4 regions of the Robertmurraya sp. GLU-23 genome follow, and region 1 is predicted to be linked to each of the others. Evidence: riboswitches for the same ligand, from Rfam matches in the RefSeq annotation. Region 1 holds a riboswitch; each other region holds the start of a gene.
What was found. Region 1 has a riboswitch for cyclic di-GMP ahead of ACVBAX_RS15460 (sensor domain-containing diguanylate cyclase). Riboswitches for the same ligand answer to the same signal wherever they lie in the genome.

Region 1 (7,442 bases):
CTCGAAGGACGTGGAAATCATTACGTTTCGTTCTTCAGGACAAATGAATAAGAGATATGGTATTTAAGACTTAAGAGCAAATGATATTTGCTCTTTTTTATTTATATCTTTTACGTAGCCCTCAATGCTAAATTCACTTTCCCTGGAATAGGGAAGACTAAATCTTTATTTAACATCACCAGTTAACTCTAATAAGATAGTTGACTCTCTTTCACTCAACAGTACATATGCAAAATCTCCCTTTACCAACTCAACTTGCTTTTTGTTAGGACTAATTCACACTTCGTATAATAAAGGCTTGGCTTCTATCCAAGAATCAATATACTCGAACACAAATCGGTAATCAGGGGGCCGAGTCATTTCCACTTTTTCTTGTTCCCACGAAGCGTCATTTATAATGCTTTTTACTTTTTGCACCTGTTTCTTCTCTGTAATCTCTTTGAAGTCTTCATATGTATGTTGGACTTTCTTAAGTGGTTGCTTCTTCCAATAATTTTACTTTGTTAAGAATTATGGAAGGATGTAAGATATAAGGATGATTGAGACGAAAATCAAGATTGAGAGAGGCAATTTTATGGTTCAACAACTATCATGGGATGAGTGGTATCGGCTAGCATCAGAGTATTATCTTGATAATGGAAATTTACTAGTTCCTATATCTTTTAGTATAGACGGAAGACGCTTAGGGCAATGGATAAGCAATCAAAGGAGAGCATATAAAGGAAAAGCAGATTATCAAATTCACCCTGACCGAATCAAAAAATTAGAAGCCATTGGAATGGTTTGGGATGTCAAATCAGCAAAGTGGGAAGAGATGTATGTATTGGCCAAGAACTATTACAAAGACAATGGTGATCTACTTGTGCCTGGCAGATATAAAATAGGTAACACTAAATTAGGCTATTGGATACAGACTCAACGTAAAGCCTATGTGGGCCACCCAGAATACAAAATATGTGCAGAACAAATCCGTAAATTAGAAGCACTAGGGATGGTTTGGAATATTCACGACGCCCAGTGGGAGGAATGGTATTTACTCGCTTTGTTTTTTTATCAAAAACATGGTCATCTAATCATACCAAGAAACTACCAAATTGAAGGTAAGAAAATAGGTAGTTGGTTAAAAAATCAGCGTTCTTCATATAAGGGCTCTGGGGATGGGAGAATCACATTAAGTCAAATAAAAAAACTTGATGCAATAGGCATGATTTGGGATGTTAATGAGGCAATGTGGGAAGAGTGGTATGTTCTTGCAAAGCAATATTTTGAGATCCATCAACACCTGCAAGTTCCCAGATCATATGAAATTAATGGAAAAAAGTTAGGTGTGTGGATTGGAGCTCAACGAACTGCATATAGAGGGAAGAATCATTCGAAAATAACTCAACAACAAATAGAAAAACTTGAGGCAATTGGTATGGATTGGGATCCAAATAACAATCAGTGGGAAGAGATGTACCTTCTTGCCAGGTCTTTCTACGAGGAACACAGGCACTTGAATATTAACGGAGAATACCAAGCGGAAGGCAAAAAATTAGGTGCGTGGATACTAACTCAACGGCAGGCGCTTAAAGGAAACACAAATGGGAATCTAACGGAAGAGCGAAAAGCCAAATTAGACTCAATCGGAATGGTTTGGGAACATCACGAAGCCTTCTGGATGGAGATGTACAAGCTCGCAGAGGATTTTTATCAATACTATGGGAATTTACTAATTCCCATGCAATATGAGAAGGATGGCGCGAAGCTAGGCTATTGGATTGGTAATCAACGAAAATCCTATAAAAAAAATAATAATACCCTCTCGAGTGAAAAAATAAAAAAATTAGAGAATATCGGAATGGTGTGGGATGCGTCTAAAGTTGTTTCTCAAACATCCTATAGTGAACAGGCATTATTCTTTTATATCAAACAAATCTTTAAACTAGCTGTTAATAGATGTATGGAATTTGGTTTCGAGTTAGATATATTTATTCCAGAACTTCGGTTGGCCATTGAATACGATGGTTTTTGGCATAAAAACAAAGTGGAAAAAGATCTAGAAAAAAATAAGGCTTGTGAAAAAGAAAATGTAAATTTGATTCGTATTAGGGAATCATCTTTACCACCCCTAAACTATTATGCAAAAGAGTTTTTGATTAAACCTCAAGATATGGTAGAGCTTGAAAATACAATCAGTGATGTTCTTATATATATTTCAAAAGAATTTAACGTACCTATCAAGCCCAGCATTAATCTCTCTAAGGATTGCGATGCGATATTAAAGCAATATAAATTTGAAATAGAAAAGAATTGGAATGAATGGTACAAGCTTGCTTACATGTATTTTCAGAAGTATGGAGATTTATTGGTACCTTATAAATATGTTGCTCCTAATGGGAAATGTTTGGGCACGTGGATCCTTCACCAAAGAGCAGGAAAAAATAGTTTGGTTGACGGTGGAGGTTTAACAGAAAAACAAATTAAAATGTTAGAGGAAATAGGAATGGTCTGGAATACCATAGAGAGCCAATGGAATCAATGTTTCGAACAAGCGAAGCAGTTTTATTGGAAACATGGACATCTAAATATCCCTATTAAATATGAGATAAATGGACTGAAACTTGGGGGATGGATTTCGGAACAAAGGAGGCTATATGCAGGTCATAGAGGCAGTCTAGACTTAGATAGAAAACAAAAATTAGAATCAATCGGTATGATATGGAATTCTTTTGAAGCTAAATGGGAAGAAATGATTTTGTTAGCTAGCAGGTATTATGAGGAATATGGTGATTTGCTTATTCCACAAAGAGAATCATATCTTGGTGAAAAACTTGGTAGTTGGATTTCAGACCAACGTAGAGCATATAAAGGCCAAAGAGGTAGATTATCAGCAAGCCAAGTCAAAAGGCTAGAGAGTATTGGGATGACCTGGGAAGCACCAAAAGGATTTGCAGCAATTAGCAGAAAAGAAAGCTGATATTAAACTAGTAAGTTCTACTATAAACCATTAGTAGGACTCGTATATAAAAATTAATCCCCTACAAGACTGTAGGGGATTGTTTATCTCTATTCAGTTACTTTTGAAACAGTAAATATAACCCCTGATGCCTGGCTATATTTCAAATTATATCGAATGTCACTCTTAGTAACCGTTGTTTCATTGTTTTCAAACTCATACGACTTATCAAACACACGCAATTCCACTAGCACATCACCAATCTGGCTATCTTTCTGTTCAGGTTGAACAGTACCAATAAGTTGACCCATCCCTAAAATAATATCCATCCCATCCCGTTCTTTTCATTTGTATTTTACATTTCTAATTAATTAATTCTATTTTTATTTCTCTTTTTAGCATGATACATATTTTTGTCAGCTTTAGAGAATAAGCTGGTCATATTGCCCAAAGAATGATCTTCGAAAGAAAAGCCGATCGATAATTTGATTTCCCTCTTAGAGGTTTCATTATACTTTTTAAACTCCTTTTTTATTTCATCGACTAGTTCTTTCGCGGTGACCTCTGTAGAATGTTCAAGTATGAGAGCAAACTCGTCTCCACCAAGTCTAGTAACTGTTACTACATCTGAGGAGAATCTATTGAGTAACCACGCTGTTTCCATGATGATAAAATCTCCCTCTTTATGTCCGAAATGATCATTAATATATTTCAACTCGTCTAAATCACATATGATAATGGCTATAGAAATATCTAATATTTGATCAAACTGTTCAAATTTATATTCAAAGTACTCCCGATTATATATCCCAGTTAAAGAATCGTGGCTAATTTGATACTGCAACTCCTTTTCTAACAGGATTTTATCGTCGATATTTCTTAAAACTCCTTGTATCGCAACAAGCTTTCCATTTTTATAAATGGGTGTAGCATATTCTTCAAAATATCTATATTCCCCATTTTTATCAAGCCATCGCTGTACAATACTCTCGTCAAAATTTAGTTCTCCCTTAACTTTTTTTTCAAGAATATGAAAATCATCGGGATGAATATCGATAAAGGGTATGTCGGAATTCTTAAAGGCACGCTCAATCGAACCTGTTCCAAAAAAATGTTCAGCTGAAGGACTAAGGTACTTGAATTCTCTTTTTGGATAAACCTGAAAATAATATAGAAAATCCCTTGTATTTTCAATTATGTGAACAAAACTTTTCTGATTTTCTATTATCTTCTTTTTTTGATTTTCCCATCTTCTATATAAAAGAGGGATTATCAAACTAACTATAGCCATACCTGTAATTAACCCTGATGTAAACTGTATGCTCATTTTAGACCCTCATCTTTTAGAATATATTAAAATATAAATCATACTATTAAGTAAATGGATGTCCTTTGTTCCTAGAGTACTTAAGATAATAAAAGACCTACCGCTACCGATAGGCCTTGAATCACTTTAATCGGTAACTGGCTAACTTAGTCGAATACGACCTTAGTCCCTATAGTTTTGCGTCGTCATTTTTCAATGAGTTTGCCTTTTTTTATTATTGAGTAAATAGTCCTGTTTCTATTATAATAGCTAAATTTTTAATATCAATAAAAGTTACTTTGAACCAAATAATCAAGAGGTGTTTATATGAAAAACTGGCTAGTGCGACACAAGTGGGATATTCCCCTTGCTATTGTATTCTTGGTATCTCTTACAATCATCCTTCAAGTACAACCTGAAGGAACTTCTTGGCATTTTCTAACAATTCCTCCATATTTGATACTTTCATCGATACTAAGGAGCATAAGAAAAAAACAAATCAGACAAGAAAGTAGAGGTCGTGCCTAGTGGCTCGGCTTTTTTTATTTTTTTAAATATTTATCAGATAACGTCTATATGAGAAAATTTTCAAGATTGATTTTGAAAATCTTAATAGTAGTAATTGACAGGGCCTTACAAGTTACCAATGATCCTTTTACTGAAGTGAAAAAGGATATTTTTAACCTGAGGAACTACGCAAGAAGAATAATACTAAATAATTTACTAGATGAGAATTGATCATTAATAAGAAAATCGTACTATATCAGTATTTATATAACACATAAACTATATAAATTTTTAGAAAAGTTAGTTTTTATACTTGTAAGCCCTTCCAAATGATGTTATGATTCGAATATAACCAGTAAATATTTTAGTAAATGAAAAGTAAAATATTTACGGGAGTTGACAAGAACATGAAGAGGGTTATGAGATGGCTACTATCAAGGATATTGCGGACAAGTCGAATGTATCAGCATCTACGGTTTCACGGGTGTTAAATAACGATGATACGATTTCCGTTCAGGATGAAACGAGGGAACGTATTTTCCAGGTCGCTAAGGAGCTTGGATATGAAACGATTTTAGAAAGACGGTTGAAACAAAAACAGCAGACTTCGAAACATATCGGGATTATCGTTACCCAATCATTGGACGAGGAGATCAATGATCCCTATTTTTTATCCATCCGCCAAGGGATTGAAATGGAACTTGCGAGTCATGGGATCAGAACCGTTACGTTCCGTTTACATGAAACGGAGACCAATCAAATGATTGACGGGCTCGATGGACTCATTGTCGTCGGTAGGGTAAAAGAGATGGCGCTCAAGGCCATCTGTAAAGTGGAAAATGTGGTGTACATTAACCATTCGCCTAACGAGGATCTGTATGATGCGGTTGTGATTGATTTTGAAAAGGCCACAGAGAAAGCAATCAAGCATCTATTTTCAACTGGCTACAAGAGAATCGGGTATATCGGAGGGAGGGAGAAGGAGCATAGTAAAAATCAAAAGTTCAACTCTGAAGATAAACGTCTCACCACCTTTGAACGCTTGATGAAAGAACAAAAAATGTTCGACCCGGAGAGCGTATTTATCGGTGAGTATACCATGGCACAGGGGTATGAATTAATGAAAAAAGCGATTAATATGAGGAATTTTCCCGAGGCATTTTTTATTGCCAGTGATCCGATGGCGATTGGGGCGTTAAGAGCATTACAAGAAGCCAATCTCAATGTTCCTGAAGATGTTGCCATTATCGGCTTTGACGATATTGAAGCTGCCTCATTCGCAAGTACACCTTTGACGACCATCAGAGTGCATACGAAGGAGATGGGGAAAACAGGAGTAAAACTTTTACTAGACCGCCTGAATGGGAGAGAGCTTCCATTAACGGTGACCCTGCCGACCACATTGGTGATCCGGGAGAGCTGCAAGAAAAATTAATAACTTTTTAGGAGGTGGTTCTCGGAATTTACGACCATGTATATCTGTTCAATGATTTCATGCCCACCCTGCACAGCATGAAAGCTAACAGGGTGCAAAGTGACTGCCATCACATTGCATTGGGCGAAAACTAACAATCTACTCCACCTATGAACGGGAGCTAATTCTATTATATAGTTGCTCCCAAACGTCAGCAAGAAAATGAACTCATTTTAATAGGTAATTTTACTTATTGTTTAAAAAATGACTGAGGGGGCGTTTATTTTGAAAAAGCTATTAAAAACGGTGGCGGTCGCAGCCGCATTGACAACGATTGTGACTGGTTGCAATAAGGCTTCCAGTGGTAATGAAGCAAACAGTGATATGACGGTTGTGAACTTGTATTCGACGGTAACGAATGAAGCAGATAAAATCACACTGCAAAATGTCGTAAAAAAGTTTGAAAAGGAAAATCCTGATATCGATATTAAAGAAAATTATCCTGCTGACGGGTATGAAGGAATGCTGCGAGTCAAAATGGCTGCAAATGATATGCCTGACTTATTTGATACCCACGGCTGGGCGATTCACCGTTACGGGGAATATGTAGAAGATTTAAAAGATATGGACTGGGTGAAGGATCTGGATCCAGCACTGGAGCAAATTTTAAAAGATGAATCTGGAAAAGTTTATGCGTACCCTCTAAACCAGGCAAAAGACGGACTTACATATAATGCAACACTGCTAGAGGAATATGGAATTGAGCCGCCGACCACCTTTGATGAGTTCTTGACAGCACTTGAAACCATCAAGAAAAAAGGAAAGGGCGAAGTGACGCCACTTTGGTTTGCTGGTGCTGATAAATCCGCATTCGGACAATATTTTGATCAGTTTTCCACACCACTTCTAATTACTGGAGAACAAAACTTCCAAAAAGAATTGCTAGATGGGACGTTTGATTGGTCAAATTATACGTTTTTAGCAGACAAACTAAAGGAAATGCACGATAAGAAGCTCCTGAATGAAGATATATTGACGGCCCAGAATCATCAGATGGTCGACTTAATGGCGCAGAACAAAATTGGATTTATCGTTGGTGGCGGAATGCTTGGTCCTTCTGTTGAAGAGTTAAACCCAGAGGTCAAGCTTGGGGTGATTCCAATGCCTGTGATCGAGGAAGGCGACGAGCCGAGCTGGATTGGTGGGGAGCGTCATACCTTAGCGGTTTGGAAAGATTCTAAAGTCAAAGAAGAAGCGAAAAAGTTCTTAGAATTCAT
Region 2 (7,442 bases), on a different contig from region 1:
CTACGATTATTACTTTGCTTCAAAAAACGATGGGCTTTGAGGATAATAGTTTCCTAGCAATGATTCGCTTTATCGGTAATGCTGGTACTTCTATGTTGATTTCCTTATTATTTGCCGTTTACACGATGGGATTAGCAAGAAAAATTCCAATCAAAAACGTAATGGAATCTTGTACAACAGCTATCTCTCATATTGGAATGATGCTGTTAATCATTGGTGGAGGTGGTGCCTTCAAGCAAGTATTAATCAATGGTGGCGTAGGTGACTATGTAGCTGAGTTGTTCAAAGGAACCTCTTTATCACCAATCTTACTTGCATGGATCATCGCAGCGATTCTACGTATTTCTCTAGGATCTGCTACTGTGGCTGCATTAACAACAGCTGGATTAGTTATTCCAATGCTCGGTCAAACGGATGTAAACCTTGCACTAGTCGTACTAGCAACTGGTGCTGGAAGCTTAATTGCTTCTCACGTAAACGATGCAGGCTTCTGGATGTTTAAAGAGTATTTTGGTTTAAGCATGAAAGAAACATTTGCTACATGGACATTGCTAGAAACGATTATCTCTGTAGCTGGATTAGGTTTTATTTTACTACTAAGCTTGTTTGTTTAAAAAGGAGTCGAAAGTTAGATGTACAATACCATTGGAGTCATTGGATTAGGAGTCATGGGAAGAAATATCGTCTTAAACATGGCTAATAACGGTGAAAAAGTAAGCGTCTACAATTACACAAGGGACTTAACTGATCAGCTTGTTCAAAAACTAGATGGTCAGTCTATCCATCCTTTCTATGATATTAAGAATTTTGTTCAATCGTTAGAAACACCTAGAAAAATCTTTCTTATGGTCACAGCAGGTGCTCCGATTGATTCTGTGATACAAGCCTTGCTTCCTTATCTTGAGACAGGCGATGTTATTATGGATGGTGGAAACTCCCACTATGAAGATACCGAACGCAGATATGAGGCCCTAAAAGCTAGAGGCATGGGATACCTAGGAATTGGAATTTCTGGTGGAGAAGTTGGGGCATTAACTGGCCCCTCTATCATGCCAGGTGGAGACGAGGAAGAGTACGATAAGGTTGCTCCTATTCTAACAAAGATTGCTGCACAGGTAGATGGGACCCCTTGCTGTGTATATATTGGACCAAAGGGTTCTGGTCATTTTGTTAAAATGGTCCATAATGGAATTGAGTATGCCGATATGCAACTTATTACCGAAGCGTATTCGTTTTTAAGAGATATCCTACTTTTAACTGTGGATGAAATTGCTGATATCTTTGAAACTTGGAATCAAGGAGAATTGAAGAGTTACTTGATTGAAATTACGGCTGAGATTTTAAGAAAAAAAGACGAGTTAACTGGACTTCCTCTGATTGATATGATTTTAGATAAGGTCGGTCAAAAAGGAACAGGTAAATGGACAAGTATTCAAGCGATTGACAATGGCATTGCTACCTCCATCATTACCGAATCACTGTTTGCTCGTTATGTCTCTTCATTAAAGGAAGAACGAGTGGCTGCTGAAGAAATGTTAGAAGGACCGTCTACCCTGCACTCGAAGCGGAACAAAGAAATATATATTGATTACGTCCGACAAGCCTTATATATGGGGAAGATTTGTGCATATGCGCAAGGCTTCAACCAGTATAAATCTACTTCAGAGCTTTATAATTGGAATCTTCCATTAGAAGATATTGCGCTCATTTTCCGTGGTGGCTGTATCATTCGAGCGGAGTTCCTGAATGTCATTAGCCAAGCTTATAAAGAGAATCCACAGCTTTCTAACTTGCTTGTTGCTCCTTTCTTTGCTGAAAAGGTCAAGAAATACCAACAAGGATTAAGAAATATCGTATGTGAGGGAATTCAATCAGGGATCTCCTTCCCTTGTTTAAGTGCTTCCCTCACCTACTATGATAGCTATCGAACCGGTCGTTCACATGCGAACCTCTTACAAGCCCAACGTGATTATTTTGGTGCACATACGTATGAGCGAAATGATCGGGATGGAATTTTCCATACCGAATGGCAATAATAGTATTGGTGCTGACCTTTGTGGTCATGCACCTTTTTCTGTATAATGACACCATGAAAGGCTAAGGGGGAAATGAAATGAACTATCACAAATACGCTAAACTTACGATAGTAGAAACTAGTGATACCCACGGACAGATCTTCCCTATTTTATATGGAACCAATACATACGAATCAATTGGTTTAGCCAAAGTCGCTACCTATATACGACACCTCCGTAGAACGGAAAAAAACCTCCTTCTCATTGATAATGGTGATAGTATTCAAGGCACACCATTAACCTATCATTATGTAAAAAAGCAAAGTCATTTACCTAATCCCGTGATTCTAACTTTTAACCAGCTACATTATGATGCAGCTATTATTGGAAATCACGAGTTCAACTATGGCCTGTCTACTTTAAAACAAAGTGTCTCTGAAGCTCAATTTCCCATTTTATCTGCCAATATACTTAATAAACAGACTAAAGAACCGTACTTTGGAAAGCCCTATACGATAAAAGTCTACCCAGAAGGCATAAAGGTGGCCATTTTAGGTTTAACCACGCCTTATATCCCAAACTGGGAAAAAGCAGAACATATAGAAGGATTAGAATTTGAGGATGCTGTGGTAAGCGCTGAAAAGTGGATCCCTCATATTAAGGAAACCGAACAACCTGACCTTTTCGTTGTTTCTTATCATGGCGGCTTCGAAAGAAACCTCAAAACTGGAGAACCAACCGAAGCGATCACAGGTGAAAACCAAGCCTATCAACTATGCCAAGAAGTCGAAGGTATTGATGTATTATTAACGGGACATCAGCACCGCTTATTGGCCGATGAGCTAAACGGTGTTACGATTGTTCAACCTGGGAACTTTGGAGCTTTTATGGGGCAGGTTGATATAGAGTTTACCATGGATCAAAATCATAAATGGAAGTGTCTTTCTAAAAAAGCCTCTCTTGTTCCGGTTAAAGAATGGAGAGAGGATGAGGAAATAGTACGCTTGATTTTACCTTACGAAGAGAAAACGCAATCATGGCTCGATCAACCCATCGGACATATTCAAGGAGATATGATCATAAAAGATCCCTTTCTTGCTCGCACAAAGGAACATCCTTTTATAGAGTTTATCAACCGTGTGCAAATGGAAGCAAGCCATGTTGAGATATCCAACACCGCTCTGTTCAGCAATCATTCGATTGGCCTTCCAACAAACGTAACGATGAGGGATATTGTTTCAAATTATATCTATCCAAATACGTTGACGGTATTAGAGCTATCAGGTCAGGATATTAAGGACGGATTAGAAAAAAGCGCCACTTATTTTATTGTGAACGATCAGGGAGAAATAGCCGTGAATCCCCAATTCATCGACCCTAAGCCACAGCATTATAATTATGATATGTGGGAAGGCATTCAATACACAATTGATGTTGGAAAACCAGTTGGTGAACGAATTGTTTCTCTAATGAAAAATGGTGAAGCTTTGAACCTGAAGCAGATGTATCACGTGGTCATGAATAATTATCGAGCCACCGGCGGAGGAAACTATTCTATGTATAAAGGAAAGAAAGTGATCAGGGAAATTCAAACCGACATGACTGAACTGCTTGCTAATTATTTTTCCAAGAATGGCACAATAAAAGCTACCGTCAATGATAATTGGAAGGTAATCCAAACGTAAAGATGCTAAACGGCAAGTATTCCTTCTTTGCCGCTTAGCTATCTTATAGAAAAACAAAAGATAAGGTGATTACACCAAGTATTATAGCGAGAATAATACCTATTGCCACTCCTATTGCGTTTGATTTTCGCGTATAACCTTTAAATTCCGTACTATTTATGGAGGTGTCAATTTTACGAAAACGAATGATAGAAGCGATATTAATCACTAATAGAATGATAAATAGAACTGTAATTAAAAAGGCGATCTCCCATTCAAAGGGTTGCTCTGGCATACGACGGTTCCAGTAGGATTGCATAAACATAAAGCCACCCAGGATAATATTACAAATGAAATTTGTTTTCCTTTCTTTGTACCATTCACTGCCCATTTTCTCCTTTTCATAAACGGCTACCTTCTCGAAAATGGGGATCACTGACTTGGTTGTGTCCCCTCTTATAAGCCCAACAATTCCTTGAAGTCCCAAAAGTATACCCAAAATGAACGAAAATTGGGAGGCTGAAATGGAAGCGATCTTAACTACAGTGAAAAATAATGTAACACTTGAAAATATAAGAATGTTGGTGACAAGTAACTGCTTTAACCTCATATTACTTATTTCTTTATCGTCCATTTGCGCCCCCCCATTACATAAAAAACTACTCTATTTATTACCTACGATTATAACAAGGAAATGGAGTCAAGTTTCTGCACTTTCCCCCACTAAAAAGGTGACAATGGTTAGCCCTCCATTGTCACCTCTGTTCTATTTTACTACCGTTTTATTTTTCCCTGTTCTCTTTGCTGTATAAAGTGCTGTATCTGCCCCTTTAAATAGATCTTCCTTGTTCATACCAGGCAACAGTTTTTGAACACCAATACTGATTGTTACTTGACACCCTTTGAGCTCTGGAAAACTAGTGTTTGCAATACTTTCCCGGATGTTTTCCACACGTTTAATAAAATCCTCTTCCAATGTACCCATTGTGATAATTCCAAATTCCTCTCCTCCGTACCGGGAAGGAAAGTCATCACCAACACAGAAAAATTTAATTTGCCTTGCAACTTCGATAATGACACTGTCTCCTGCTCTATGACCAAACGTATCATTGATTTGTTTAAAATTATCAATATCGAGAATTGCTACATGAGCGTTTAACTCATCTGGTGATCGTAAACCTACAATCGAATCCAACTGTTCATGAAAAGACCTGTGGTTATATAATTCGGTCACCGGATCTAACCGAGTAAGCCTTTCCATTTGAACGTTTTTAGAGAACAGATCATTTTTTTCTTTTATTGTTTTTACTAGTTCTTTCATTACTTGATCACTATGTTTCATCAGGCTGTTTATAAGTAGTGAAATCCCCAATAAAATTAATATGATAATAATCAAATCTGCATTATCCATATAAGCATGTATCGGTTCATAGAAAAAATAAATGACTAAAAAAGTGAGAATTGATATAAACACAGAAAATCGAATGATACTTTTATTGTAGAAAAACAATGAAACCAGAACAGGAGTAATGAGTAAAACCATCAAAATTACTTTATCGTAAATACTAATAATGATAATGCTAATAAAAAGTGTAATGACAATCATGATCAAGTAGTCCATGTGCTTTCGGAATTTTCTCATATAGATCTCTGCACACAGCATGACAGCGATAAACTTAAATAATGGAAATAAAATCACTTCTAAAAAGAACAACCACTTATCATACGTAGTAAGAAAAAGGTGTATACCAGTCCCTAATAAATACAGTCCAATAATAACCCATAGGGTATTCAGAATATCACGAATAAGTAATCTTTTATCAAACATCTCTTCTCTATTCATTTTTTCTTCCTCCAATTTCACGTAGCACTCTAGCACTTCGTGAAAGCCATCTCTGGCTGTATTCGATAACCTGGCAATCTTAGCTTTCACCTTAGACCCACGGTTTTGCGTCTCTACCTTTCAGTAGATTTGCCTTTTCGTAATTGGAATAATTACTACTTTAGTACTATTATACTCGCAATATTGATGGATAGATATATGAATACAGATTGTAAAAATAACCAATTGGTGACAAAAAGAGCCTTCAAAAAGAAGACTTCCCCCTTACTACACAGTCATTTTCCAACTCGAAAAAGCTAACCAATTTTCTTGTTCCTTATAATCAGGCATTATTTTCCCAACAAGTCTCCAGAAAGAACGATCATGATTTAAATGCAACATATGGCACATCTCGTGCACAACCACATAATCAATTACCCTTTGGGGGGCCATTGCAAGCTTCCAGTTAAATGTTAACTGTTGGTTGGAATCACATGTTCCCCATGTACGGTTGCTGTCGTTAATACGGATCCCCTTTGGCTTTATTTTAAAGTTGATTTGATAAGTCTTGATACTCTTCTCCACTAATGCCTTACATTGCTGATAGTAGAAACGCTTTAATGCCTGTCTGATATTTTCTTCCTCTAACTCTTTTACATAGATATGCAGTTTATTTTCTTCAAACTTCACTTGATTCTGCACTAGATTGGAGTCGTGACAGATTTGAATAGGATAAGTATTTCCTAAATAAAGAAAACTTTCGCCATGGTCGTACACCTTTTCCTGTGGTCCAAGCGCTCTCGCCTTCATTTCCTTAGACTTTTCTTGAATCCATTCCCATTTTTCTTCAATAAATAAAAGCACATAAGCATTGGGTGTTCCTTTAGGAGCCTGTACCTCAATATTTCCATAAACATCTATGGTAATTCCAATAGACTTACGTTTTTTGTAGTTTATATTGTAACTGATGGTTTCACCTTCATAGTTGTGTATCATGTCATCACCTTTATCTTCTCAAATGCTATACCCTTCATTTTATGATGATTCCCTATATGATCTCAAGAGCCTTTGTAAAAATGACATTTGTCATCTGATTTTCATGACATCACTTACTAAAATCACCTTTTCCATGATTATACAATGAGAGTATCAAATCAGGAGGTGTTCAAATATGAACGAGGTCATTCGCTTGACTAATGTATCAAAATCTTTCCAGCAAAAGACAGCTGTTAACCATATCAACTTTTCGATTAATAAGGGAGAAATAGTGGCCATCTTAGGACCGAATGGAGCAGGAAAAACAACTACGATATCCATGATTTTAGGTTTACTTAAACACTCAACAGGTAGCATACAGATCTTTGGACTTCCCCCAAAAAACAAGAACGTACGTGAGAAAATTGGTGTAATGATGCAGGAAGTTAGTATGATGCCTGGCTTAAAGGTTCACGAAATACTCACCCTTATACGAAGCTATTATCCTAATTCTCTTTCACTTGATGAACTTATTGAATTAACCGGTCTTACAAATCAAGATTTAAAAACACTGGCAGACAAGTTATCAGGCGGTCAAAAACGTCGAGTTAGCTTTGCCCTTGCCCTTGCTGGAAATCCCGATCTCATCATTTTTGACGAACCAACAGTAGGTATGGATATCTCATCAAGAAACCGATTTTGGCAGACCATTCATGCCCTAGCCAAACAAGGAAAGACGATTCTTTTCTCTACTCACTATTTGCAGGAGGCGGATGATGCTGCAGAGCGGATTCTTCTTTTTAAAGACGGAACGATTGTCGCTGATGGGACACCGTCGGAAATTAAATCAAAAATAACCAACCAAACCGTTTCATTCATCTTAAATCCTGACCTGTCATATGAAAAATTGTACCAATATCCAGAGATCCAACAAATCACCCGAAACAACGGTCGAGTTTATGTGCA
Region 3 (7,442 bases), on a different contig from region 1:
TTAGCAAGGACTTACACCTCCTTGAATTGTTTACTAGATTAAATTTGGTCTATTAAGCGTTAGGCCGCTCTTTTATCCTCTCGGTTAATGACAACACAATTCACTTTCTCAAGTTTTTCAACGATCTCATTGATACAATTGACCATTGATACTGAATCAGTGATAGGATAAGTTTTGCTAAAACCCATAGCCATGACAGTAACTTCATTTTCATACCCATATATATCTATCTTGTTAGACCATTCTTCTACATTTTTTAGGTCTTTCATTTCCACGTAATATTGAAGTTTCATCTGTATGTCCTCCATTAAGCACCCATACGATTAGCGGCTGCTGTTCGATTTTTATTATCCAACATATTCAGGAATTTCTCCTCATCCTCTAAAGTCATAACTGAAAATTCCAAATCAATCGTCTTAACGGTTTTGAATTGGTCAATTTCCTTTTTAGAGATCGTTCCATTCAAGATGAAACGTTCTAGTAGCTCCGAGTTGGGCTTTCCATACTCAATGAGCAACCACTCTCCGATATAGTCATAGACCGCAGGAACGTTGTATCTTGGTTGGTTGGCTACTAAAGAGATGCTTCCATACTTGTGAGGGATTGGCTCTCTTTTTTCTTTAGGCAAATACATCATTTGCTCAAACTCCGGCAAATTTATGAGCTTCCATTTCAATCGTTCATAATCATTCTTTAGTTCTTTGACGCGCGGTTTTAACATGACTATTTGACTGGCCAGATCATCAATCGCACAATCGTCCGAAATCACAAATGAGTCAGGGAGCTTATTTAACTCCTTCCCTACTTTGTTAAAATTCGGTTTCACAAAGAATGTATCTTCCAATTTAAACTCCTGGATCATGTCATAGTAGAGGAAATTGCTTTTAATAGCCTTATTATCAATTTCAACTACCTGAAGCAATAATCCCACGTCATATAAATACTCATTCAAAGCAAGATAGTCGGTCTCATATACCTTTTTGGCAATGAATCGACCGACTAACCCATGTTTCGTAAATTCATGACGCTTCACTTCTGACGATTTCAATTGTTCTCGTATGGAAGATGAAAGCTTTTTTAGTTTTCCTTCTGATTGTTTCAGTTCTGGGTAATACCCATCCTCGATGAATGTCTCCATGAGAGAAGCTGCAATAGAAGGTTTATTCGCCTTTTGTCCTTTTTTCTTAACCATCTTTATCACCTCATAGACCCCCTATCTAGCATGGCGGGAGTCTTATTGTAAGAGCCCCACTAGAAAGGGAGTTTACTTATGAAGTAAGTAAAATGTTTATATTATGCCACTTGATAAATCTCCATCGGATCAAAGATAGACCAAAGAGCAAAATCCTGTTCAACTTGTTTTCTATTCGGTGAATAGATATAAACAGATTCCAGGGAAAATACTTCAAAGTCTATTTTAAAAACTTCCAAAGGGGACCATTTTTGCTCTTTATCAGCTGCCTCAATGTTTTTCAAAGAAGTAGAAATTCGTTCTTCTACTTCTTTGTCGATACAATCAATGACTTTTCCATACTCAGCTTTAAGATAAAATTCATTCATTTCACCTTTTAATAAAATGCTGCTACAATCACGATGTTGATAAAGAAAGTCAATGATACAATCCTCTCCAATAAAACAATCAGAAATTGTTGATGGGTTCATTAATGTTGCTTTAAACATTATTTTTTTCATCTGAATTCCTCCTAAATTATGCTGCTGTCACAACATCTAAGATTATTAATTCACCTGACTTCACGCCCACTTGTAACATGAGTGCATTGCCAGCTACCTTCCCAACTTCTAATAGATATAAATAGCCATGCTCAGGAGAGAAAGATTGATATTCTCCTTCTTGCTTTAGCAATCGAAGCACTCGGCCTTTGTTACAATTAAAATAATCTAGAAATCGATTTTTTTTAGACTCTGCCATGTGTAATCACCTTAACCTTATATTTGATTTTGAACTGAAGAGAGCGAATCAATAAGAGAAGCAACATGAGTAGTTCGGATACCACGTAAATCACTACCATGTTGAGCTTTTAAAATTTGTCGTGCATGAGTAGCATCTACTGCAGAAATAATTTCTTCGTTACGAATCCATTCTTCATGCTTGCGAACCAAATACGACATTTTAAAAGCAGTTCGATTCCGTCTCTCTCCTCTGTACACTTCCTGACTAGGTAAAACTGCTGTCACCTTATCCAACTTAAGGAATAAGGGTGGGTTGTTTTCACCTTGATCGATGTTGAAAAACGCATGATCATTTAACATAAGGTGATAAACATGAATGTCCCCTTCAGCAATAACCTCTCCATTTCGATAAATGCGGTTTTCAGTAACTACAAATTGTGTCTCAATCCCCGTATAAAACTCGATCATCATCATGCAATTTCCTCCTGTAAACACGAAAAAAGATCGAAACCTTCGCTTGGAACTAAGTCCTCTCGAAGAATATCAATCTCATTTAATGAATCCGCCAATTTTAAGTTTTTGTTTTTTCTACTATGAAGTTTAAGAGTTAAAGAGTTGTTAGATACAACAGCACTTATCCCTTTCTTCATATAAAGTCCTCTAGGGTCAATCATTTGATATGACGGCCTTTTCCTTAATTCCTTGAACCAATCAACATCCTTCATAGATGGGTACTCCAGAATACATTCCACACAAGTTACAAGCGGTTCAAGACAACCAATGGTTAGATCAAAAAGGTAAAGTCCACCATGTAACTCTCCATCAAAACTTACTCGATAGGCCTTCATTGTGGTTCGTGGTTGGTTTTCAAAAGGTTCAATTCGAAACTTTGCTCCATCCATGGACCATTCAAAGCCTTTCTTTACCGTTTTAAAATAGATCCCTTTTAGTCTCTTTTCTAAATCAACAGGCTCGATAGGAGCAAAACAAGTAATTTTAAACATGTTCATCATCTCCTAACTGCCTCTTAATACAATCCTTAGAAAAAAAGACTCTCCCACTCTTCTTGTAGAAACCCTCTTCACAAGAATTTTTGCAACTAGATACATAGCCCATAAATCAACGCCCCTTCTTAATGTTTTAAGATAGTTTTTTTAACTTCCCTCTCCATTTAAAACCACGCAAAAAAGCGCCCTTTAAGAATGGACTTTTAATAAACACTACTAATGTTAATAGTGTTTGAGTCTCATCCCTAAAGGACGCTTGTAGTTTAAAATAGAATGCCCGCTAACCAAATGATCGGTTGCCAAAAAATAAAAAAATTAGAAAAAAACTATAATCAAATTTTATCATTTTTTGGTACCTGGATTCAAGACATTATAGTAAATTTGCTACAGTTTCAATAAATTCTGGGTTTACTTCCACTTTAGCTAGATTAGATAATTGTAAAGCTTGTTCTTCTGAAATGTATACTTTGTTTTCACTTTCTTCAAAAGATAACTTCTCTTTTTTAATTTGACTTAAAGGAATTTCTCTAAGAGAAGAAGCAATTATTTCAGGTGTTACATTAGAGATCCCGTTATTGCACGAATGAATCTCTTTTGTTACGTAGATTAGTTCTGTTACTGATTCGTGTTCTCCTTCAAATACCACTCTTTTAATATAATAAAGTACATTTATAATTGATTCATTTGTCATGAGATATCATCCTTTTATTCGTGTGTTAACTATAGTGTACATAATTAGAAAATTGATTATTGTAGATTTTCACAATATATTAGGGTACAAATTTAAAAAAGTATAGAATATTATCTAATCAAGTTAAGGTTACTGCCTTATTCATACAGTAACTTGTAAATTGAAAGTTTGTAATTTCTAAATTCCCTAAGTTTTTCATTATTCATTCTCCTCTTAATTCATACTAAGAGGGTCGGTTACACTAGTTGCTCCACATAATCCAAGTGTCCAAATAAAGATTATATTTCTCAGCTTCCCCAATTCATTGGTTTAGTATCTGATTCAATGTTTACATTATTAATTATCACTTTGTATAATTCAGAATTTCATTATTCCTTACCTATAATATACCAAATACACCAAAAATGGTATATTTTTAGTTCAATTTACCCATGTTTGTATATATCTATATAAATATAAATACCAATTTATATTTTTATCCTTTATCAGACTAAAATGATTATAATACAGAATTTTGATAGTGGAAATATTTTTGGATGGGTAATGCGGAGGAAATTGTTACCAATAAGGAATCATTAAGTGGTTATCTATCAATTATCCAATATGTATATTAATCTATTCTTAAATTTATAAGGTACACTATTATTTTATCATGAAATGTTTAAGAAATATAAAAAAAGCAGATGTATACATCTGCTCCAATCTTAAAATCTTCTGTGTATCCTGAACGTTTTAAAGGAATCTGAAATTATCTCAATGTATACTGTTGTTTTTTTTACAACTCCATTTGAGTATTGAACTTCAAATTCAAAAGCTGCAGGTCCAACCTTTAAGTTCTTGGGATATTCGAGGAAAGTTACATCATACAATTCCCCTTTATAGAGAATATTTGTTTGATAGTTTAATGGCACGGAAGTATTAACAAGTGATTGGTCTGCTCGACTCGCTTTGAGTGTTGCTTTCACGTAGTTTGTCGGATATGGCGAGGTTTCTGCATCCAGCAAGAACTTTTCCCCACTATAAAACTGGTTAGGTTGATTTCCCTCTTTTAAGTGCTGCTGTTTCCAAAGTTCCGTATGGTTAACGTATCCATTAATAATTAAAGGTTTAGAATAGAACCATGTAGAGGTTCCAATTTCATCGTAACCATCATTGACTGTTGTTCGTATATCGTATCTTCCAACCTCTGTGACAAATGAATAACATTGCTCGACTCCACTTGCAACATTTGTTCTTGAAAGAACTGTGGATTCTGTTCCATTATCCTTTTTAATAAAGATCTTCACCGTTAATGGGTTGTTATCTTCATCTTGTGGTCTAGAACAGACTTGTACGGTATCGCCTTCATATACATCAGTTGGAGTATAAGTGAGATCAACGGTTGGCAACGTATTAACTAGAATAGTTCCCTGTTTAGTATTATCAGCATCCGTTTCATTGGTTTCAGCAATCACATTATTGTCATCCACCTTAAACATAAAAGTTCGATTGCCAGATGTCTCAGCTGTAAAGGTATAGGTTAAGGTCTGGTCGCTACCAGAATTATGCGACGGTATATCTAGTTGTGTTTTACGATTTCCTTGTTCATAGAAACCAACTTTATAAGCTCCTACATTTAATTCACCGTTATTGCCTGCTACCATAGAGGCTTTATATTGTCTTCCCTTTACTAAGTGTGTTACTGGAGAATTATTCGTGTCTGTTATTGTTATGGTTTTTGCTGTAAGGTTTGTTGAATAAACTGTTCCCTCGTACTCAACCTCTACATCCCATTGGTCGGAAGTGTAGTACTCATCCCAATGGTCAAACACCTCTTTTGATAAAGTACCCTCATAAGTCGCTGTCCCAGTATAGTCTACTATGTAGTCAGGAAGAGCAAAAGTTCCAGAATAAGCTTGTCTATACTTACTTACTGGAACATTTAAATCGTAGTCAATCCAAACCCCACGTCTGTACTTGTTAAGCTTTCCGCTTTCTGATTTCCAATAATAGGAGCCATTGGAATATTCTAAACGTGATGCTTGTAATGGCCCTAGACTTGCATAAAAATCAGCGTGGACAACTCCTGGTTCATCCCACCCATAGGCAACTAATCTTACATCAGAGGGAGAAAGACTTCTTGGCAACCCATAATATCGGTCAGGAGCCTCTCCTGGCATTGGATCAGTCCAGTTCCCTGCATAATAAGAAGTTGCGTTATTAGACATAAATCCCAAATAATAGTTTGCCGCCTTATCGTACCAATCCGATCTACCCAATGAACGGTACCTAATCCACATTTTTGTATTCTCAATGGAATATAAACCACCGCTTTTTGGAAGTGAGTAGGATACGTTTTGGCCAGTGGCACCATCATAATGAGTTCCATTATATGTAGTAGGAACAGGCGCTTCACTAGCAAATTCTCGATAATTAGAATCAGTCCAATATTGAGTCAGGGAAGCAGTTCTGCCACGTGCCCAATTATCTGTCCATGAAAGTGACACCCTTGGTATATTCCCGCTGTACCCATCCTCATTGATCCCCAGCCAGTAAACTACATCTTCATCGTGCTTTCTACCATATATATTTGAGTAAGTTTTGGTAAAAGTTCGATACTCAGTACGATAAATAGCATCCTGATGATAGTCCTTTTGCTTTGGGCGAAGAATGATTCGTTTTGCAGTAAGTGTTCCTGTAAATCCTCCATCATTATATTGGTAAGTTGATGGATAGTTTCCATAATCGCTGTTAGGATAAGAAACAATTTTAGGATCTTCCCACCTCATATATTTATTGATTGTTCCAGAAGGAACAGAAACCTTTCTTGATTCAGCAGCCTCCACGGATGGAGGTGCGATATAATCAAAAATGGTTGAACACAACAATAAAGAGGCAAGAGTTGATAGTATGACGTTTTTCAATTTTCTTGCTTTCAAAAAATGATCACCTCTTTTTGATAAGTAAAACACTCGAGTCAAAAGACTATGAATGAATATCATAGTCTTTATCTTCCAAAGTTCTAGTTACCAAGTTAAATAGATAACTCCACTTCTTTTCATTCCAGATGTGCTTCCACTTTGCGATGTAATTTCACCCGCTAAAAGTGCATTTACTACAGTTTTCATATCAGAGTAGCTTCCTCCTACACCTGTAGCACCTTTCATAGAAGCATCCATATCTCCTCCACCTAAAGAAGCACTAAATGTGAGAATTCCCGGTAAAGTGCTAGCGATTTGTGACCCTCCTCTAAGAATGAGGACAGAAGAACCGTCACTACCAGTTGTATAACCACCAGGTAACGCATTTTGAACAGCAGTCTCTAATGAGCTTTTAGCTGGTTCAGTTGGCTGGCTAGGCGCTGGTTGGCTTGGAGCTGGCTGACTTGGTGCAGGCTGGCTCGGAGCCGGTTGACTTGGTTGTGCTGGCGCTGGCTGACTTGGAGCCGGTTGACTTGGTTGTGATGGTGCAGGCTGACTAGGCGCTGGTTGACTTGGTTGCGTAGTCGTTGGCTGACTTGGTGCTGGTTGGCTAGTTGTTGTACTAGGTTTTGTCTGAGTAGGTGTTGAGTTACTTGTACTAGGCTTATTAGCTGTAGAAGTAGTTGTATTTGAAGTAGATTTATTTGTAGTCTGAGTTGATTTTGTTGCTGTTTGGTTATTAGAAGCAACAGATTGACTACTTTCTTTCTTATCTTCTTGAGCAACCGCTCCACTTTCTGTAGTAGTATCCTCTTTCTCTCCCTCTTCAACTTTTACCTCTTCCTCGGTTTCTTCTATTGTTTCTTTCTCCTCTTTCTCTGCTTCTTTGTTTTCCTCTACTGTTTTTTCCTTATCTTTCTCCTTATCTACTGC
Region 4 (7,442 bases), on a different contig from region 1:
GATCAAAAATCGGTTTGGCCAACTGCATGGTGCGTGGCTCATATTCATCAATTCGAATTAATCTCATGGTTACTCCCTCTACAATCATTATTACCCTTAGTATACAAATTGTTCATCAGCATTTCTATTGCCCTTTACTCCTAAGTTTCGCTTCTTCTATAGGATTGATAGGGGAATAGTTTGGGTCGGACCTTCAAATAATATGACGGAGTTATCCATATTTTGAAAGGAGGATGTTAGAATGATACGTAAACTTCTTATGGTTTTACTTGCTGGTTTTCTAGTGACGTCTGTTGTTGCTTGTGACGACGCACCAGGAGAAGATGAGATTGGCGATGGAGAAGTACAAGATGAGGAATAAGGTATTTTTTAAACAAGAAGGGAACAGCACGAGTTACGTGTTGTTCCCTATTTTAGGTCCTGCCTAATTACACACCCATTTTACGGCGTTGATTGCTCACCTTTTTGGTTTGCTGGCTTTTCATTTTCTTCGTGGTTGCAGGACCGTTTGCGCTAGCTTTTCCTCCTGCTTGCTGATTTTTCTTTTTTTCTAGTTGTTGCTTAATGGCTTCTTGTAAGCTTATTTTCTTTTTTTCTGTTTCATGGTTTTCTGTCATGGGTCTTCCTCCATCTTACTTCATATTTTTGTGTTGATATGGATTGATTATTCACCTTGATCTGTAAGAATGATCGGACCATTCTTCGTGATGGCAATGGTGTGCTCAAATTGAGCTGAGTTTTTTCCGTCCACAGTACGAGCGGTCCAACCATTGGAATCCATCTTTGTTTCATAGCTTCCAACATTAACCATCGGTTCGATCGTAAATACCATTCCCTCTTTTATGCGAGGACCTTTTCCTGGTAGTCCAAAGTGTGGAACATCCGGCTTTTCATGAATGGAGGGGCCAATTCCATGGCCAATAAAGTTTCTTACGACCGAGAATCCCTCTCCTTCCACATAGGTTTGAATCGCATGTCCGATATCTCCGATTCGATTTCCTACGACGGCTGCTTCAATTCCTTTGAATAAGCTCTTTTTAGTTACCTCTACAAGGCGGGTTGTTTCTTCAGAAGCTTCTCCAACGATATATGTCCATGCAGAGTCTGCTAAGGCGCTATTCACATTGACAACCATATCTATTGTAACAATGTCCCCTGTATTTAGAGGGTCTTTTCTCGGAAAGCCGTGACATATCTCATCATTAATACTAGCACATGTGGCGTATTCGTAACCTCTATACCCCTTTTGCTGAGCAATTGCACCATGCTGTGCTAAATATTTATCAACAAACTGGTCAATTTCCCAAGTTGTTATTCCTGGTCGGATCATTTTTTTTATTTCTTTATGACAAGCAGCCAGAAGCTCCCCTGCTTTTTTCATGGCCTCTATTTCACGAGGTGATTTTAATACAATCATTTATCTCACTTCCCCAAATCCCAATAATGTATAGTCTATATTGTACTCTCTAACGGTCTATATTAGCAAAGCATTCCTATGTCTAATTTTGTTAGATAACCTCAAACAATAGTCAATCAAACGTTTGATTGAATTCCCTTCCCCCCTTTAAAATCAACAAACACAAAAAAAGAATTTGTCGAACAAAAAAAATAGGTTTCACCCACCCCCATCCCGGGTATAAAAGGGTGTCAGACACCCTCCGTGGACAAAATGGGCATTCTGTCTTTTGGTGGTGTCTGTCACCGTTCGTGGACAGATGGGGTGGTTTTGTGCGTCTGGGGTGGACAGTGGGAATTTTTTAGTTACGCCCACAATTATCACTTTCAATACGAATGGTATTGTGTATAATGCTACATAGAAGGGTTAAAAGTTATTTATCAGCTTTTAATCACTAGAACCGTAATAACTATCCATTTGTGACTAACTAAAGAATTTTTAAGAACGGAACCTACTATTTTCGTTCTGAATATGGAACTAACGAATTTTTTTTGCTATTATGAATTCATACAGAGAGATAGGTGAGTGATCTAGATGATTGGAGATCGTGTTAAGAAACTTCGTCTTGAAAAGAAAATGTCCATGTCTGAGCTAGCTGAACAGGCTGGTGTCGCTAAATCATATTTAAGTTCATTAGAAAGAAATTTACAAACGAATCCGTCTATCCAATTTCTCGAGAAAATTTCAGCTGTCCTTCATGTACCAGTTGACCATCTTATACACGAGCATCCAAATAAAGATGAACTAGACTCTGATTGGATGAAGCTTGTGAAAGAGGCTATGAACTCCGGGGTTTCAAAGGATCAGTTTAAAGAGTTTCTTGAGTTTAATAAATGGAGAAGTAATCAATCAAATAATAACTAAAACAAAAAGACAAAATCCAGGTGATTTTGTCTTTTTTTCCAAAATAAAAAGCATTCCCATACGGTCCGACCCTAACGGAAATACTTTCATTCTATGTATGAAACAACCTGCTATGTAAGCTAGTTTCTTTTTATCCTCTAATTTCATTCTCACCTAAAAATCTTCTAATCTCTTCTTTCTCTAAACCTAACTTTTTTGCTTCAAGAATCAACATCATCCACTCATAGTCTAGTTCTTCTAACGTCACTTCACTCGTTTCCAACATTCCTCAATCTCCCCCTAAAATACAATCGTATTCCAGGCAGTCCAGCCGTCTTAGCAAAAAAACTTCTAACTACCTTAGACCTGCGACTTTGCGTCCCCCCTTTTCAGAAGGTTTGCCTTTTTCTGTGTTTTGCTCTCCCCATGTGATTCACTTATCAATCATTTTACTACTCGTTTTTAGTAAATTGTGTAAAAATTTGTCATACACTTAAAAACTTTCCCAACTTTTTAGTTACACTATTCGACAAGGACCTTCATAAGGAACAATTGAGCCCTAAAGAATTTATACAATTTTTTACATTTGTAAGATCAAGCACAAAAATCATAAGTCTTCATGTCGCCCACTGTCGAAATCATTTTTAAAATTTTCTGACTTTTAATGATTAAGTCTTTATTCCTAGTTTTTGATTCTCATATGCTTTTAATTTTCTTTGGATAGGAATGATATTTACATGTACCCTTTCAAGTGTAACCGCATCAAAAAAAGGTAACTTTGTTAGATTATGACCACATATCGGACAGATCCATTCCCCTGCTTCCGAACTGCTGTATGATGGACGATAACATTTGTCACAGTTTTTCCGGTACATTCCCGCCACCTACTATTCTAATAGTTTTCGTTTCTTATTCTATTATTTTTCGTTCTATATAAAGAATAATTTACTTTTATTTTAGACGGATGTGAGGGTAAACTAAACACTCTAAAATGACCATTTTTTCGTTATAATGAACAATTCCCTTTAGTTTTCAGCTCTTTTCTCCTTCTTTCTTACTTTTATAATTTTTTTAAGAACAAATTGTTCGTTACAGTGTACATTTTCAAAATTGTAAATCTAGTACTATTTTTATGCAAAAAAAAAGGAATCAGTCCTTGTGAGACTGACTCCTCAAAAATATTTTTAAGATAGAGTGTTAAGTTGAACTGCTATTTTTGATCCAACATCAGCATTATTTTTAACCAATGCAATATTTGCTTCTAAGCTTCTTCCTTCTGTAAGTTCTTTTACCTTTGCTAAAAGGAATGGAGTGACATTTTTACCCGCAATCTCATTTTCCTTTGCTTCTGTTAATGCCGTTTCAATCACATTATTGATAAATTCCTCTTCAAGAGCATCTGTTTCCGGGATTGGGTTAGCAATCACCACTCCACCGTTCAATCCTAATTCCCACTTTGTACGAATCATGCTCGCTGCTTCCTTTTCATCTTCCACTTGAACGTTCACTTGGAAAGGACTTGTTCTTGTATAAAAAGCCGGAAGAACATCAGTACCAAAGCCAACCACTGGCACCCCATGAGTCTCTAAATACTCTAATGTTAAACCAATATCAAGAATAGACTTCGCACCTGCGCACACAACAGCCACATTGGTTTGAGCGAGTTCTTGAAGATCTGCTGAAACATCCATCGTTACTTCAGCTTCACGGTGAACTCCACCAATCCCACCGGTTACGAACACTTCAATGCCAGCAAGCTCTGCACAAATCATCGTTGCTGCTACTGTTGTTGCTCCATTTTTCTTTGTCGCTACTAGGTATGGTAAATCTCTACGGCTCGCCTTTTCAATGTCCTTTCGGGTAGCAAGCATTTCTAACTCTTCGTCTGATAAGCCTATTTTTATTTTTCCGTCTAAAATAGCAATTGTAGCTGGTACCGCACCATTTTTACGAATAATATCCTCTACTTCCTTTGCCGTTTGCACATTTTGTGGGTACGGCATTCCGTGAGAAATAATCGTTGACTCTAATGCCACGACTGGTACATTATTTTTTTTCGCTTCTAAAACTTCTTGTGAGTATTCTAAATATTTTTCCATGTTTGTTTTCTCCTTAGTGGAAATTATGTTGAAAAGCTTCTTGTAGCTGTTGATGGTTCAATGTCGGGTTAACCGTTTCCTCTGTTGCTAAAGTTAGCATCGAACATGCCATTCCAATTTTGCAGGCATCTTCTGTTTTTAACTCGCGTAAATAGGCATAGACAATTCCTGCAACCAGCGCATCTCCTGCACCCGTTACATCTACAACATCTACCTTTGGCGGTAACAGTACACCCGCTTCATTTGTCTTTGTAAAATAAATAAGTCCCTTGTCTCCGCGAGAAATGACCACTCTCTCAACGCCTTTTTTCATAATTGCTTCTGCCGCCTTAAAAAAGTCACCTTCTTCTTTAATTTGTCTCTCCGCTAAAGCCTCTGCTTCGTCCTTATTTGCTATTAGCCAGGCCACACCATCAAGATTTTGTGGTAACTTCTTAATTTTCGGAGCTGAAACAGGAGTAATCACGAGTGGAATCGCTTCTTCTCTACAACGATCAATTACTTTTGCGAGTACGTCAGAAGGGAAGTTTGTATCAAGCATCACAAGCTCTGTTGATGCAAGAAAACCCCAGCGTTTTTCAACAAACTCTAAATCAACAGAATCATAAATACCCATATCTGCTAGAGCAACCGCCATTTCCCCATCCACATCTAAAACAGCCGTATACGTTCCTGTTACTTCATTTGGAAGAATTTTCGAAGGCTCTATATCAACGTAAGCCCTAGTATAGTCTAGTAACCATTTCCCTTCATGATCATCACCTACAACACTCATAAGAGAAACATCTAATCCTAGTCTTCCCAAGTTTTCGGCAATGTTCCTTGCAACCCCTCCGCAAGAATTACTAGTGCTAGCAGGATTGGATGTTCCTAACTGCAGCTTATCGATCGCTTGCATTTTCCTATCTACATTCGCTCCACCTATACAAATCACCTGTTTTTTATTAGGTAATACATAGGCCCGACCTAATAGTTTTCCTTGCTTTGTAAGAGAAGAAATATAACCAGCAACAGCTGAACGAGATAAGCCCGTCCTTTCCGCCAACTCATTTTGAGATATAAATGGATCTCTTTTAATCAGTCCAAGTATCGTTGCTTCCTTATCACTCATAATTCACCTCATGATAATATAGACATTTGTCTTTATTATAAACTTTTGTTTGAACATTTACTACCCTTATTATTCTCACTTATTGGAAAAATATATCTAATTTCTTGAAACCCGATTGTTGTCAATTGCTAAATTTGTATAATTTATGAAATTTGTTTGCTATTTTTGTGAAAAAACACTATAATTAAAGTAGATTCAACCATGTGTGAAGGAGGTATTTCCATGACCGTTGTTCACATCTTGAATTTTACCATTCCAATTGCATGCATACTCTTTGCTGGGATTTTAATGGATCGAATGTGTAAGCCGGAAGTACCACAACCTGATAATAACAACGATTAGTTTTTGTGTTTTGCGTTTCTTGTAAGCGCTTCCTAATGAATAATCCCTTGTATCTCTTTTTGGTCACTCTTTTTGGAGTGACCCTTTTTTATTTTTAAAATAGAAAAAGACTGAACCTATTGTAGGCTCAGTCTGCCGTTCTTGGTAAAATTAAAATTTCTACACGACGATTTTTCGCTTTTCCAGCAGCATCTTCATTTGAAGCGATAGGTTGGAATTCTCCGTATCCCTTCGCACTAAACCAACTTGGATCAAGCTTGTCGTTTTCAAGTAAGATTTTCATAAAATTAATAGCACGCATGACGCTTAGCTCCCAGTTAGATGAGAACTGTGCATTTTTTATTGGAACATTATCTGTATGTCCACTGATAATAACACTTCGGGCTGGATCCATAACGAGTAAATCTGAGATTTCTCTAACAATGGTTAAATCCTGGGTTCTAACAGAGTCACTTCCTGATTCAAATAAAACATTGTCTCGTATCGTCACGTGTAATCCGTCATCTTCGAGTGTCGTCTCAAGTTTGTCTTCTAACCCTTTGGTAGTAATATACTCGTTTACCTTTGCTTGAATGGCTTGGAGCTCAACCTTTTCTGCTTGCTCTGCTAGCTGCTGCTTTTGCTCTTCGGTCATCCCTTGAGATTGAGCTTTAGATTGTTCAGTGCTATCAGAGTCATTTTGCTGCTCGTCTGGTGCAGTTGCGCCTTCTTCTGGAATCGGGCTTGGAAACTCAAATATTCCCGTTCCACTTGTAAACTGAGCATTAAACACTTCTGCCATTGCTTGAAACTTTTTCGCATCCAACGAACTCATTGAGAATAATACGATAAACAAAGCTAGCAACAGAGTTAAAAGGTCAGCGTAAGGAATTAACCAAGATTCGTCCACATGCTCCTCATGATGATGCTTTTTATGGCGCTTACTCATTTGCCGGTTCTCCTGTCGCCGCTAAGAACTTCTTCTTTTCACTGCCAGGTAGGTACGAAGCTAGTTTTGTTTCAATTACTCGAGGAGCTTCTCCTTCTAGTATTGATAGAATTCCCTCTACCATCATTTGTTTAATTTTCACTTCTTGCTTAGACTTACGCTTCAATTTGTTTGCAAAGGGATGCCATAATACATAACCTGTAAAAATCCCTAATAGAGTGGCAATAAAGGCAGCACTTATCGCGTGACCTAGTCCCTCGATATCATTCATGTATCCAAGGGCAGCAATCAAACCTACTACTGCACCCAGTACCCCAAGAGTTGGAGCGTACGTTCCTGCTTGCGTAAAAATTAGTGCACCAGATTGATGCCTTTCTTCCATCGCTTCAATTTCTTCCGAAAGCACGTCGCGAATATAGTCGGCACTTTGTCCGTCAACAGCAAGCGATAATCCATTTTTCAAGAAATCATCGTCGATTTCATTCGTCTTTGACTCTAGAGCTAATAGCCCCTCTTTACGAGCTAGCTGCGCCCAATCAGAAAACATTTTAATTAAGTCTGCTGGGTTTGGTAGCTTGTCTTCTTTAAAAAGCTTTCCGAAAAGCTTGGGTACTCTTTTGATTTCACTTGTTGGGAATGCAATTGTCACGGCCCCTACCGTTC

Region 2: it holds a riboswitch for cyclic di-GMP, as region 1 does, so the genes downstream of both, ACVBAX_RS11740 (GGDEF domain-containing protein) here and ACVBAX_RS15460 (sensor domain-containing diguanylate cyclase) in region 1, are expected to answer to the same signal.
Region 3: it holds a riboswitch for cyclic di-GMP, as region 1 does, so the genes downstream of both, ACVBAX_RS13725 (hypothetical protein) here and ACVBAX_RS15460 (sensor domain-containing diguanylate cyclase) in region 1, are expected to answer to the same signal.
Region 4: it holds a riboswitch for cyclic di-GMP, as region 1 does, so the genes downstream of both, ACVBAX_RS24375 (anti-repressor SinI family protein) here and ACVBAX_RS15460 (sensor domain-containing diguanylate cyclase) in region 1, are expected to answer to the same signal.

What each region holds. Positions count from the first base shown of each region.
Region 1 is NZ_JBRKCV010000009.1:112,355-119,796, forward strand. It holds gene ACVBAX_RS15445 (hypothetical protein) at 1-67, shown strand, start outside; gene ACVBAX_RS15450 (Helicase associated domain protein) at 575-2,959, shown strand; gene ACVBAX_RS15455 (hypothetical protein) at 3,049-3,267, opposite strand; gene ACVBAX_RS15460 (sensor domain-containing diguanylate cyclase) at 3,306-4,265, opposite strand; cyclic di-GMP riboswitch class I at 4,395-4,481, opposite strand; gene ACVBAX_RS15465 (LacI family DNA-binding transcriptional regulator) at 5,176-6,186, shown strand; gene ACVBAX_RS15470 (ABC transporter substrate-binding protein) at 6,451-7,442, shown strand, end outside.
Region 2 is NZ_JBRKCV010000006.1:30,710-38,151, reverse strand. It holds gene ACVBAX_RS11760 (GntP family permease) at 1-614, shown strand, start outside; gene gnd (decarboxylating NADP(+)-dependent phosphogluconate dehydrogenase) at 633-2,036, shown strand; gene ACVBAX_RS11750 (bifunctional metallophosphatase/5'-nucleotidase) at 2,114-3,700, shown strand; gene ACVBAX_RS11745 (hypothetical protein) at 3,744-4,313, opposite strand; gene ACVBAX_RS11740 (GGDEF domain-containing protein) at 4,446-5,522, opposite strand; cyclic di-GMP riboswitch class I at 5,584-5,666, opposite strand; gene ACVBAX_RS11735 (M48 family metallopeptidase) at 5,790-6,497, opposite strand; gene ACVBAX_RS11730 (ABC transporter ATP-binding protein) at 6,673-7,442, shown strand, end outside.
Region 3 is NZ_JBRKCV010000007.1:194,823-202,264, forward strand. It holds gene ACVBAX_RS13695 (hypothetical protein) at 60-293, opposite strand; gene ACVBAX_RS13700 (hypothetical protein) at 308-1,201, opposite strand; gene ACVBAX_RS13705 (hypothetical protein) at 1,294-1,692, opposite strand; gene ACVBAX_RS13710 (hypothetical protein) at 1,709-1,930, opposite strand; gene ACVBAX_RS13715 (hypothetical protein) at 1,948-2,385, opposite strand; gene ACVBAX_RS13720 (hypothetical protein) at 2,382-2,915, opposite strand; gene ACVBAX_RS13725 (hypothetical protein) at 3,289-3,609, opposite strand; cyclic di-GMP riboswitch class II at 3,832-3,914, opposite strand; gene ACVBAX_RS13730 (CARDB domain-containing protein) at 4,314-6,527, opposite strand; gene ACVBAX_RS13735 (hypothetical protein) at 6,615-7,442, opposite strand, start outside.
Region 4 is NZ_JBRKCV010000027.1:16,684-24,125, forward strand. It holds gene ACVBAX_RS24355 (HD-GYP domain-containing protein) at 1-67, opposite strand, end outside; gene ACVBAX_RS24360 (hypothetical protein) at 429-617, opposite strand; gene map (type I methionyl aminopeptidase) at 665-1,417, opposite strand; gene ACVBAX_RS24370 (helix-turn-helix domain-containing protein) at 1,991-2,320, shown strand; gene ACVBAX_RS24375 (anti-repressor SinI family protein) at 2,451-2,585, opposite strand; cyclic di-GMP riboswitch class I at 2,618-2,712, opposite strand; gene ACVBAX_RS24380 (hypothetical protein) at 2,968-3,174, opposite strand; gene ACVBAX_RS24385 (pseudouridine-5'-phosphate glycosidase) at 3,484-4,398, opposite strand; gene ACVBAX_RS24390 (carbohydrate kinase) at 4,412-5,509, opposite strand; gene motB (flagellar motor protein MotB) at 5,979-6,779, opposite strand; gene motA (flagellar motor stator protein MotA) at 6,772-7,442, opposite strand, start outside.